DNA from 3 places in the Enterococcus wangshanyuanii genome. Region 3 is predicted to be linked to each of the others. Evidence: a T-box and tRNA genes for the amino acid it is inferred to sense, from the RefSeq annotation. Region 3 holds a T-box; the other regions hold tRNA genes.

Region 1 (3,250 bases), 1.4 Mb from region 3:
TAAAGCTGTTGGAAACTTATTACGGGATCGATATTCCGAAAGATGAGATTTTCTATATCACAGCCTTTTTTATGAATAAATCTTTTCTTTAAAAATCAATAACTATCTCCTAAGTTAAGTATATAAATAGATATTGCCTCAGCTATTTTTATTTACTTATAAATTGAAAGCCAACGTATGGATATACGTTGGCTTTTATAGTAGATCTCAAATTAAGGTAGTGAATCTTTTTTTAATTTTATTCATCATTTAATCTAATCAGCATATTTAGATACAGAAGCACTCTTATACCACAATTGTTGTTTGGATTTCAGTCGTTCCAAATATGCCATTGATGGCTTGTTCAACTTCGCTTTTTATTGCCTGCAGTTCAGAGGGTGACTCACCAAAACTATATACCACGAGCATCGCTTTTTTCGTTTCAAGAGAAATCATCGCCCTAGTTGAATCAGAAATTGGACTACCAAAAGGACCAAGTGAATCACTCAACACAGGAAAACTACTGATTCCGATCTTGCCTTTTCCGATCCCTTCATATTCTTCATCCCTACGTGCTACCATATAAGAAAGATCATTATTCAATTTAGATAGATCATAACTGCCAATCGGTAAATGTAGTTTCAAAGAAAGATAGTTATTCAAATCTACAAGTGCATTGATTTGATATAATCCTTGTCCCTAAACTATTCTTCTTAATAAACTATCTGACGAAGGCCGGTGACGAGAAGGATCGAGCCCAAGACCTTTATAAAACAATTTAGTTTGCTTAATTCTTTTATTATCAAGTATATCTTCCAATGTTGTTGCACTTTCAATTTCAGCAATCATTGGTGTTAAAAAATTTTCCCAAAGATTTTTATCATACTTTCTATTACATAAATCAAATGTAGATACTACTAGTTGGGCTTTCTTTAATTTAGATGTTTCTTTTACTATATTCATAATCAATAGTCCTCCGTTAATATCAAAAATATTTTTTTAACGGAAATCAGGCACATCGCACTCGCAAAGAGGAGCAAAAATCATAATTTCACCTCCAAAAAATGAATTAATCCAATATTATATTATTTTAGTTATGAATTCAAGCTGTTATGCTAGCTCATAGTATTTATAAACAACAACTATTTACTAAACAAAAAAACTGTTAAATCAATGATTTAACAGTTTTTATACCGGCGGCCGGGGTCGAACCGGCACGCCCTCGCGGGCACTGGATTTTGAGTCCAGCGCGTCTGCCAATTCCGCCACGCCGGCATGAAATAATTTTGCAAGGCGGTAACCGGATTTGAACCGGTGATGAAGGTTTTGCAGACCTCTGCCTTACCACTTGGCTATACCGCCATATTGCAATGTAAATTTCTCTAATAGAGAAAAACTGGGGTAGCTGGATTCGAACCAACGCATGACAGAGTCAAAGTCTGTTGCCTTACCGCTTGGCGATACCCCAAAAATTTAAAGTTAAGGGCGACTGATGGGAATCGAACCCACGAGTGGCGGAACCACAATCCGCTGTGTTAACCACTTCACCACAATCGCCATAAAACACTTGGCAAAAATTTAAAACTAAGGGCGACTGATGGGAATCGAACCCACGAATGGCGGAACCACAATCCGCTGTGTTAACCACTTCACCACAATCGCCATAAATTTTAACAGGGATAGTAGGAATCGAACCCACAATGACGGTTTTGGAGACCGTAGTTATACCGTTTAACTATATCCCTACTTTTAAATGGAGGAAAGTGGATTCGAACCACTGAACCCTAAGGAACGGATTTACAGTCCGTCGCGTTTAGCCACTTCGCTATTCCTCCAAAATGGCGCAAGACAGAATCGAACTGCCGACACACGGAGCTTCAATCCGTTGCTCTACCAACTGAGCTACTGCGCCAAAAATATAAAACGGTCTGGACGGGACTCGAACCCGCGACCTCCTGCGTGACAGGCAGGCATTCTAACCAGCTGAACTACCAAACCGTGATTTAATGGAGGTTAACGGGATCGAACCGCTGACCCCCTGCTTGTAAGGCAGGTGCTCTCCCAGCTGAGCTAAACCTCCAATAAATATAAATGACCCGTACGGGAATCGAACCCGTGATACCGCCGTGAAAGGGCGGTGTCTTAACCGCTTGACCAACGGGCCAACAAAAACTTAATACGGAGAGTAAGGGATTCGAACCCTTGAGACAGTGTTCACCGCCTACATGATTTCCAATCATGCTCCTTCGGCCTCTCGGACAACTCTCCAGAGTTAAAAGAAGCAACTATTACTCATAAATCCTATATTAAGGAACTCCGGCAGTAGGACTCGAACCTACGACATCATGATTAACAGTCATGCGCTACTACCAACTGAGCTATGCCGGAATAACAACGAGCGCGGCGACGTCCTACTCTCACAAAGGGAAACCCTTCACTACAATCGGCGCTAAGAAGCTTAACTTCTGTGTTCGGCATGGGAACAGGTGTATCCTTCTCGCTATCGCCACCACACTGGGTGTTGTTGTATTTAATTGAGTGATGATTCACTCAAAACTGGATTGAAGCTTGTAATCAATGCTTACCAAGATCTTTTATTTTATTTCTTTTGGTTAAGTCCTCGACCGATTAGTATTGGTCCGCTCCGTACATCACTGCACTTCCACTTCCAACCTATCTACCTCATCATCTCTGAGGGGTCTTACTTTCTTAAAGAAATGGGAAATCTCATCTTGAGGTGGGCTTCACACTTAGATGCTTTCAGCGTTTATCCCTTCCCTACATAGCTACCCAGCAATGCCCTTGGCAGAACAACTGGTACACCAGCGGTAAGTCCATCCCGGTCCTCTCGTACTAAGGACAGCTCCTCTCAAATTTCCAACGCCCGCGACGGATAGGGACCGAACTGTCTCACGACGTTCTGAACCCAGCTCGCGTGCCGCTTTAATGGGCGAACAGCCCAACCCTTGGGACCGACTACAGCCCCAGGATGCGACGAGCCGACATCGAGGTGCCAAACCTCCCCGTCGATGTGGACTCTTGGGGGAGATAAGCCTGTTATCCCCAGGGTAGCTTTTATCCGTTGAGCGATGGCCCTTCCATGCGGAACCACCGGATCACTAAGCCCGACTTTCGTCCCTGCTCGACTTGTAAGTCTCGCAGTCAAGCTCCCTTCTGCCTTTACACTCTGCGAATGATTTCCAACCATTCTGAGGGAACCTTTGGGCGCCTCCGTTACCTTTTAGGAGGCGACCGCCCCAGTCAAACTGCC
Region 2 (3,250 bases), 1.4 Mb from region 3:
TTGGGTAATCCTCCGAAATATTAATATATAAACAATGACCCGTACGGGAATCGAACCCGTGATACCGCCGTGAAAGGGCGGTGTCTTAACCGCTTGACCAACGGGCCTACTTGGAACGGAGAAGGAGGGATTTGAACCCTCGCGCCAGTTTCCCGACCTACACCCTTAGCAGGGGCGCCTCTTCAGCCACTTGAGTACTTCCCCAAGTAAAATATTTATTAATGGGCCTAAATGGACTCGAACCATCGACCTCACGCTTATCAGGCGTGCGCTCTAACCAGCTGAGCTATAGGCCCATAAAGCGGGTGACGAGAATCGAACTCGCGACAACAGCTTGGAAGGCTGTGGTTTTACCACTAAACTACACCCGCAAAAAAAGATAACGGTCTGGACGGGACTCGAACCCGCGACCTCCTGCGTGACAGGCAGGCATTCTAACCAGCTGAACTACCAAACCATCCGTTATTGTGTTGCGTCACGAATAACTTTTTGCTTTTTCAAGCAATTGCGGGGGCAGGATTTGAACCTACGACCTTCGGGTTATGAGCCCGACGAGCTACCTGACTGCTCCACCCCGCGATAATTATAGTCAAAGACTATTAGAAAGTTGTTTCTCTTGGTGATCACTAGTAAGTGATACTTCACACTCACTGTGGTCATCAATAAAGGAGGATAAGGGATTCGAACCCTTGCACGGTTTTACCCGCCTGACGGTTTTCAAGACCGTTCCCTTCAGCCGGACTTGGGTAATCCTCCGAAATATTAATTAAGTCACTACAATGGACCTTGTAGGACTCGAACCTACGACCGGACGGTTATGAGCCGTCTGCTCTAACCAACTGAGCTAAAGGTCCTTGGCTCTAATAAGGTATCGCGGCGGAGGGGATCGAACCCCCGACCTCCCGGGTATGAACCGGACGCTCTAGCCAGCTGAGCTACACCGCGATGATAATAAAATGGTACAATGGAGCCTAGCGGGATCGAACCGCTGACCTCCTGCGTGCAAAGCAGGCGCTCTCCCAGCTGAGCTAAGGCCCCACAAAATAAAATCGGGAAGACAGGATTCGAACCTGCGACCCCTTGGTCCCAAACCAAGTGCTCTACCAAGCTGAGCTACTTCCCGTATTTCAAATGCACCCAAAGGGAGTCGAACCCCTAACCTTTTGATTCGTAGTCAAACACTCTATCCAGTTGAGCTATGGGTGCTAAAAATCATCTCAACACAGGTTGTGATGAATGCCGAGGACCGGAATCGAACCGGTACGGTGATCACTCACCGCAGGATTTTAAGTCCTGTGCGTCTGCCAGTTCCGCCACCCCGGCGAATGAACAAGCTAAGCGGAAAACGGGGTTCGAACCCGCGACCCCCACCTTGGCAAGGTGGTGCTCTACCACTGAGCTATTTCCGCAGTTTGATGCCGGCTAAAGGACTTGAACCCTCGACCCTCTGATTACAAATCAGATGCTCTACCAACTGAGCTAAGCCGGCGTATTTCGCCAAGTTTATCAACGAGACTTAAAAGATGCGGGTGAAGGGACTTGAACCCCCACGCCGTAAGGCGCTAGATCCTAAATCTAGTGCGTCTGCCAATTCCGCCACACCCGCAAAATATTTCTATGAGCCGTGCAGGGCTCGAACCTGCGACCCTCTGATTAAAAGTCAGATGCTCTACCAACTGAGCTAACGGCTCAAAAAATGGAGGTTGACGGGATCGAACCGCCGACCCCCTGCTTGTAAGGCAGGTGCTCTCCCAGCTGAGCTAAACCTCCGATACAACACGTTTAGCGCGGCGACGTCCTACTCTCACAAAGGGAAACCCTTCACTACAATCGGCGCTAAGAAGCTTAACTTCTGTGTTCGGCATGGGAACAGGTGTATCCTTCTCGCTATCGCCACCACACTGGGTGTTGTTGTATTTAATTGAGTGATGATTCACTCAAAACTGGATTGAAGCTTGTAATCAATGCTTACCAAGATCTTTTATTTTATTTCTTTTGGTTAAGTCCTCGACCGATTAGTATTGGTCCGCTCCGTACATCACTGCACTTCCACTTCCAACCTATCTACCTCATCATCTCTGAGGGGTCTTACTTTCTTAAAGAAATGGGAAATCTCATCTTGAGGTGGGCTTCACACTTAGATGCTTTCAGCGTTTATCCCTTCCCTACATAGCTACCCAGCAATGCCCTTGGCAGAACAACTGGTACACCAGCGGTAAGTCCATCCCGGTCCTCTCGTACTAAGGACAGCTCCTCTCAAATTTCCAACGCCCGCGACGGATAGGGACCGAACTGTCTCACGACGTTCTGAACCCAGCTCGCGTGCCGCTTTAATGGGCGAACAGCCCAACCCTTGGGACCGACTACAGCCCCAGGATGCGACGAGCCGACATCGAGGTGCCAAACCTCCCCGTCGATGTGGACTCTTGGGGGAGATAAGCCTGTTATCCCCAGGGTAGCTTTTATCCGTTGAGCGATGGCCCTTCCATGCGGAACCACCGGATCACTAAGCCCGACTTTCGTCCCTGCTCGACTTGTAAGTCTCGCAGTCAAGCTCCCTTCTGCCTTTACACTCTGCGAATGATTTCCAACCATTCTGAGGGAACCTTTGGGCGCCTCCGTTACCTTTTAGGAGGCGACCGCCCCAGTCAAACTGCCCACCTGACACTGTCTCCCAGCCCGATTAGGGCTGCGGGTTAGAGGGTTCATAACACAAGGGTAGTATCCCACCAGCGCCTCCACCGAAACTAGCGTTCCGGGTTCATCGGCTCCTACCTATCCTGTACATGTGGTACAAACACTCAATATCAAGCTACAGTAAAGCTCCATGGGGTCTTTCCGTCCTGTCGCGGGTAACCTGCATCTTCACAGGTACTAAAATTTCACCGAGTCTCTCGTTGAGACAGTGCCCAAATCGTTACGCCTTTCGTGCGGGTCGGAACTTACCCGACAAGGAATTTCGCTACCTTAGGACCGTTATAGTTACGGCCGCCGTTTACTGGGGCTTCAATTCTGAGCTTCGCCGAAGCTAACCCATCCTCTTAACCTTCCAGCACCGGGCAGGCGTCAGCCCCTATACTTCATCTTTCGATTTTGCAGAGACCTGTGTTTTTGATAAACAGTCGCTTGGGCCTATTCACTGCGGCTGACCGAAGTCAGCACCCCTTCTCCCGAAGTTACGGGGTCATTTTGCCGAGTTCCTTAACGAGAGTTCGCTCGCTCACCTTAGGATACTCTCCTCGACTACCTG
Region 3 (3,250 bases):
GAGGCTATCGACAAAATTGTTGATGCAGGAATCACGGCTATTCTGAATTTTGCACCAGACCGGGTGACAGTCCCTCATAATGTGAATGTTCAATATATTGATTTGACGACAGAATTACAGACATTGATCTACTTTGACGAGACCTTTACTAGTAACAGAGCTTAAGAAGCAAGAACATTGTGATCGGGACAAACTTCTACTATACTTGATATAGATGCGGATGCTTGAAAGTCTTTCAATAGTAATAAAATGTAGTATGCTTTTGCTGAGAAACACAGTGAATAAAGTGAACTGATGTTGAACAGTATAAGACTTTCGGAGTATGTGTTGATCATTTGCTGAGAAACACAGTGAATAAAGTGAACTGATGTTGAACAGTACAAGACTTTCGAAGAAAGTGTTGATCATTTGTATTATTTAGCTGCACAGGCTAGCTCTTTGGAAAAAAGATAACTATTGAGTGAGATAAAGAGCATCTCAATCAATAGTTCCTATTTTTCAGTCAGAGCTTGACGAGCCTGTTCCGCTTTTATTGTTATCTAGCTGCATGAGCCAGTCTCTCGAGAAAAAGATAAAACATAAATGAGACAAAGAGCGTCTCAGTCATGTTTTCCTATTTTTCAGTCGAGACTAAACGGGCTCATTCCGCTTTTATCGTTATCCAGCTGCACAAACCGATCCTTAGGAAAATAGATAAATCGCCTGTGAGACAAAAAGCGTCTCAAAGCCAATTTCCTAATTTTCTACAGGATCAAGCGGTTTGTTCCGCTTCTATCATTATCCAGCTGCATGAGCCAATCTCTCGGAAAAAAGATAAAATATAAATGAGGCAAAAAGCACCTCAGTTATATTTTCCTATTTTTCAGTCGAGATTGAGCGGCTCATTCCACTTTTATTGTTATCTAGCTGCATGAGCCAGTCTCTCGAGAAAAAGATAAAACCTGAATGAGGCAAAGAGCGCCTCAGTCATGTTTTCCTATTTTCTAGTCGAGACTAAACGGGCTCATTCCGCTTTTATCGTTATCCAGCTGCACAAACCGATCCTTAGGAAAATAGATAAATCGCCTGTGAGACAAAAAGCGTCTCAAAGCCAATTTCCTAATTTTCTACAGGATCAAGCGGTTTGTTCCGCTTTTAAATTAAGGAGGAGAAGTTAATGTTCGTAACTAAAAAAGGTGAGCAAGTTGAAATCATTGGTGAACAGCCTAAAGTAGGCATGAAAGCTCCAGCATTTTCGTTGCCAAATCTTAATGATGAAATGGTGAGTCTAAAAGATCTTGCTGGTAAAACAGTGTTGATCAGTGTAGTTCCAGATATCGATACGCGGGTTTGTTCTTTACAGACAAAACGATTCAATCAAGAAGCTGCTAAAGTGGAAGATGTTGTATTTATAACAATTTCCAATAATACTAAAGAAGAGCAAGCTAATTGGTGTGCCGCTGAGGGGGTAGACATGGAGTTACTTCACGATACAAAAGGAACATTTGGTGAGGCTTACGGGCTATTTATCCCAACAATGGGTCGCTTGGCTCGGGCTATTTTTATCATCGATCAAGAAGGAACCCTTGTTTATGAAGCCATTTCAGCTGAAATTGCTGAAGAGCCGGATTATGATTTGGCCTTAGAAAAAGCAAAAGCTGCACGATGATTTTTTTCAAATTGACTTCTGTTCACGTTCAATGGTAGAATGTAGCAAAGACGTTGAACAAGAGGAGTATTACTGGCATCGTTTTAGAGAGAAGATCGATTGGTGGGAGATTTTCACATAACCAGTAAGAAGGTAGCTTGGGAGTCGATGATTTGAATTTAGTAGAATGATTCGAGTCGTGATCGTTACCTCACGAATGAAGTGGTGTTTGTAGTTACAGACACAATTTAGGTGGTACCACGTATAAAAAAGATTATGCGCCCTAGAATACGCAAGTATTTTAGGGCTTATTTTTATGTCTTTCATTGAATCAATACTCACTAAAATAGTCGAAAAAACAGGAAGAAGGAATTTGTATGACAGAAGAAAAAAATCTACCTACTAAATACCAGCCGACTGAGATCGAACAAGGCCGGTATCAAAAATGGTTGGATCAGGATTTGTTCAAACCAAATGGTGATAAAGAAGCTAAACCCTATTCAATCGTGATTCCTCCACCAAATGTAACTGGCAAACTACACTTGGGACATGCGTGGGATACGACTTTACAGGACATGATCATTCGTCAAAAAAGAATGCAGGGCTTTGACACCTTGTGGCTACCTGGAATGGATCACGCTGGGATTGCTACTCAAGCAAAGGTTGAAGAAAAGTTAGCCGAAGAGGGGATTTCTCGTTATGATTTAGGCCGTGAAAAGTTTGTCGAACAAGTGTGGGACTGGAAAGAAGAATATGCTTCCCATATTCGTGAACAGTGGGCAAAAATGGGCTTATCTTTAGACTATAGCCGTGAACGTTTTACCTTAGATGAAGGGTTATCTCAAGCCGTTCGCAAAGTGTTTGTATCTTTATATGAAAAAGATTTGATCTATCGTGGGGAATACATCATCAATTGGGATCCTAAAGCGAAAACAGCATTATCAGATATTGAAGTGATCCACAAAGATATCGAAGGTGCGTTTTACCATATGAGTTATCCACTGACTGACGGAACTGGAGTTGTGGAAATTGCGACAACTCGTCCTGAAACGATGTTGGGAGATACGGCGATCGCCGTTCATCCCGAAGACGAACGCTATCAGGCTTTGATCGGTAAAACAGTAACACTACCATTAGTGGATAAAGAAATTCCGATCATTGCAGATGAATATGTCGATATGGAATTTGGAACGGGTGTTGTAAAAATTACACCAGCTCATGATCCAAATGACTTTGAAGTTGGTAACCGTCATGATCTTCCTCGTGTCAATGTCATGAATGAAGATGGTTCTATGAATGAGCTTGCTGGTAAATACGAAGGAATGGACCGTTTTGCTGCAAGAAAAATGATCGTTTCTGATTTAAAAGAACTAGGTCGTTTGATCAAAATTGAAACAATGAATCACAGTGTTGGTCATTCAGAACGGACAGGCGTTGTTGTTGAGCCAAGACTATCTACACAATGGTTCGTCAAAATGGCGCCATTAGCTGAAAAGGCGATCGAAAATCAAAAGACAGACAATGCAGTTGAATTTTTCCCTCCGCGTTTTGACCAAACGTTCTTGCGCTGGATGGACAATGTCCACGACTGGGTTATTTCCCGTCAATTATGGTGGGGTCATC

What was found. A T-box is a leader RNA that pairs with one kind of tRNA and senses whether it is charged. The one in region 3 lies ahead of CC204_RS16755 (valine--tRNA ligase), so its partner is inferred to be a tRNA-Val.
Region 1: it has a tRNA-Val gene. The T-box ahead of CC204_RS16755 (valine--tRNA ligase) is inferred to sense a tRNA for this amino acid. The anticodon was not compared.
Region 2: it has a tRNA-Val gene. The T-box ahead of CC204_RS16755 (valine--tRNA ligase) is inferred to sense a tRNA for this amino acid. The anticodon was not compared.

The regions. Positions count from the first base shown of each region.
Region 1 is NZ_CP021874.1:982,161-985,410, forward strand. It holds gene CC204_RS04580 (sigma 54-interacting transcriptional regulator) at 1-92, shown strand, start outside; gene CC204_RS04585 (hypothetical protein) at 286-624, opposite strand; gene CC204_RS04590 (hypothetical protein) at 679-942, opposite strand; tRNA gene CC204_RS04595 (tRNA-Leu) at 1,171-1,254, opposite strand; tRNA gene CC204_RS04600 (tRNA-Cys) at 1,271-1,341, opposite strand; tRNA gene CC204_RS04605 (tRNA-Gln) at 1,376-1,447, opposite strand; tRNA gene CC204_RS04610 (tRNA-His) at 1,464-1,536, opposite strand; tRNA gene CC204_RS04615 (tRNA-His) at 1,569-1,641, opposite strand; tRNA gene CC204_RS04620 (tRNA-Trp) at 1,654-1,724, opposite strand; tRNA gene CC204_RS04625 (tRNA-Tyr) at 1,734-1,814, opposite strand; tRNA gene CC204_RS04630 (tRNA-Phe) at 1,819-1,891, opposite strand; tRNA gene CC204_RS04635 (tRNA-Asp) at 1,904-1,977, opposite strand; tRNA gene CC204_RS04640 (tRNA-Val) at 1,987-2,059, opposite strand; tRNA gene CC204_RS04645 (tRNA-Glu) at 2,072-2,143, opposite strand; tRNA gene CC204_RS04650 (tRNA-Ser) at 2,159-2,247, opposite strand; tRNA gene CC204_RS04655 (tRNA-Asn) at 2,294-2,367, opposite strand; rRNA gene rrf (5S ribosomal RNA) at 2,378-2,493, opposite strand; rRNA gene CC204_RS04665 (23S ribosomal RNA) at 2,588-3,250, opposite strand, start outside.
Region 2 is NZ_CP021874.1:1,997,877-2,001,126, forward strand. It holds tRNA gene CC204_RS09795 (tRNA-Ser) at 1-14, opposite strand, end outside; tRNA gene CC204_RS09800 (tRNA-Glu) at 36-107, opposite strand; tRNA gene CC204_RS09805 (tRNA-Ser) at 117-204, opposite strand; tRNA gene CC204_RS09810 (tRNA-Ile) at 223-296, opposite strand; tRNA gene CC204_RS09815 (tRNA-Gly) at 301-371, opposite strand; tRNA gene CC204_RS09820 (tRNA-Asp) at 384-457, opposite strand; tRNA gene CC204_RS09825 (tRNA-Met) at 506-579, opposite strand; tRNA gene CC204_RS09830 (tRNA-Ser) at 667-756, opposite strand; tRNA gene CC204_RS09835 (tRNA-Ile) at 781-854, opposite strand; tRNA gene CC204_RS09840 (tRNA-Met) at 872-945, opposite strand; tRNA gene CC204_RS09845 (tRNA-Ala) at 966-1,038, opposite strand; tRNA gene CC204_RS09850 (tRNA-Pro) at 1,050-1,123, opposite strand; tRNA gene CC204_RS09855 (tRNA-Arg) at 1,133-1,206, opposite strand; tRNA gene CC204_RS09860 (tRNA-Leu) at 1,238-1,323, opposite strand; tRNA gene CC204_RS09865 (tRNA-Gly) at 1,338-1,409, opposite strand; tRNA gene CC204_RS09870 (tRNA-Thr) at 1,417-1,489, opposite strand; tRNA gene CC204_RS09875 (tRNA-Leu) at 1,525-1,606, opposite strand; tRNA gene CC204_RS09880 (tRNA-Lys) at 1,619-1,691, opposite strand; tRNA gene CC204_RS09885 (tRNA-Val) at 1,698-1,770, opposite strand; rRNA gene rrf (5S ribosomal RNA) at 1,786-1,901, opposite strand; rRNA gene CC204_RS09895 (23S ribosomal RNA) at 1,996-3,250, opposite strand, start outside.
Region 3 is NZ_CP021874.1:3,379,184-3,382,433, forward strand. It holds gene CC204_RS16735 (redox-sensing transcriptional repressor Rex) at 1-165, shown strand, start outside; gene tpx (thiol peroxidase) at 1,157-1,648, shown strand; T-box leader at 1,693-1,916, shown strand; gene CC204_RS16755 (valine--tRNA ligase) at 2,005-3,250, shown strand, end outside.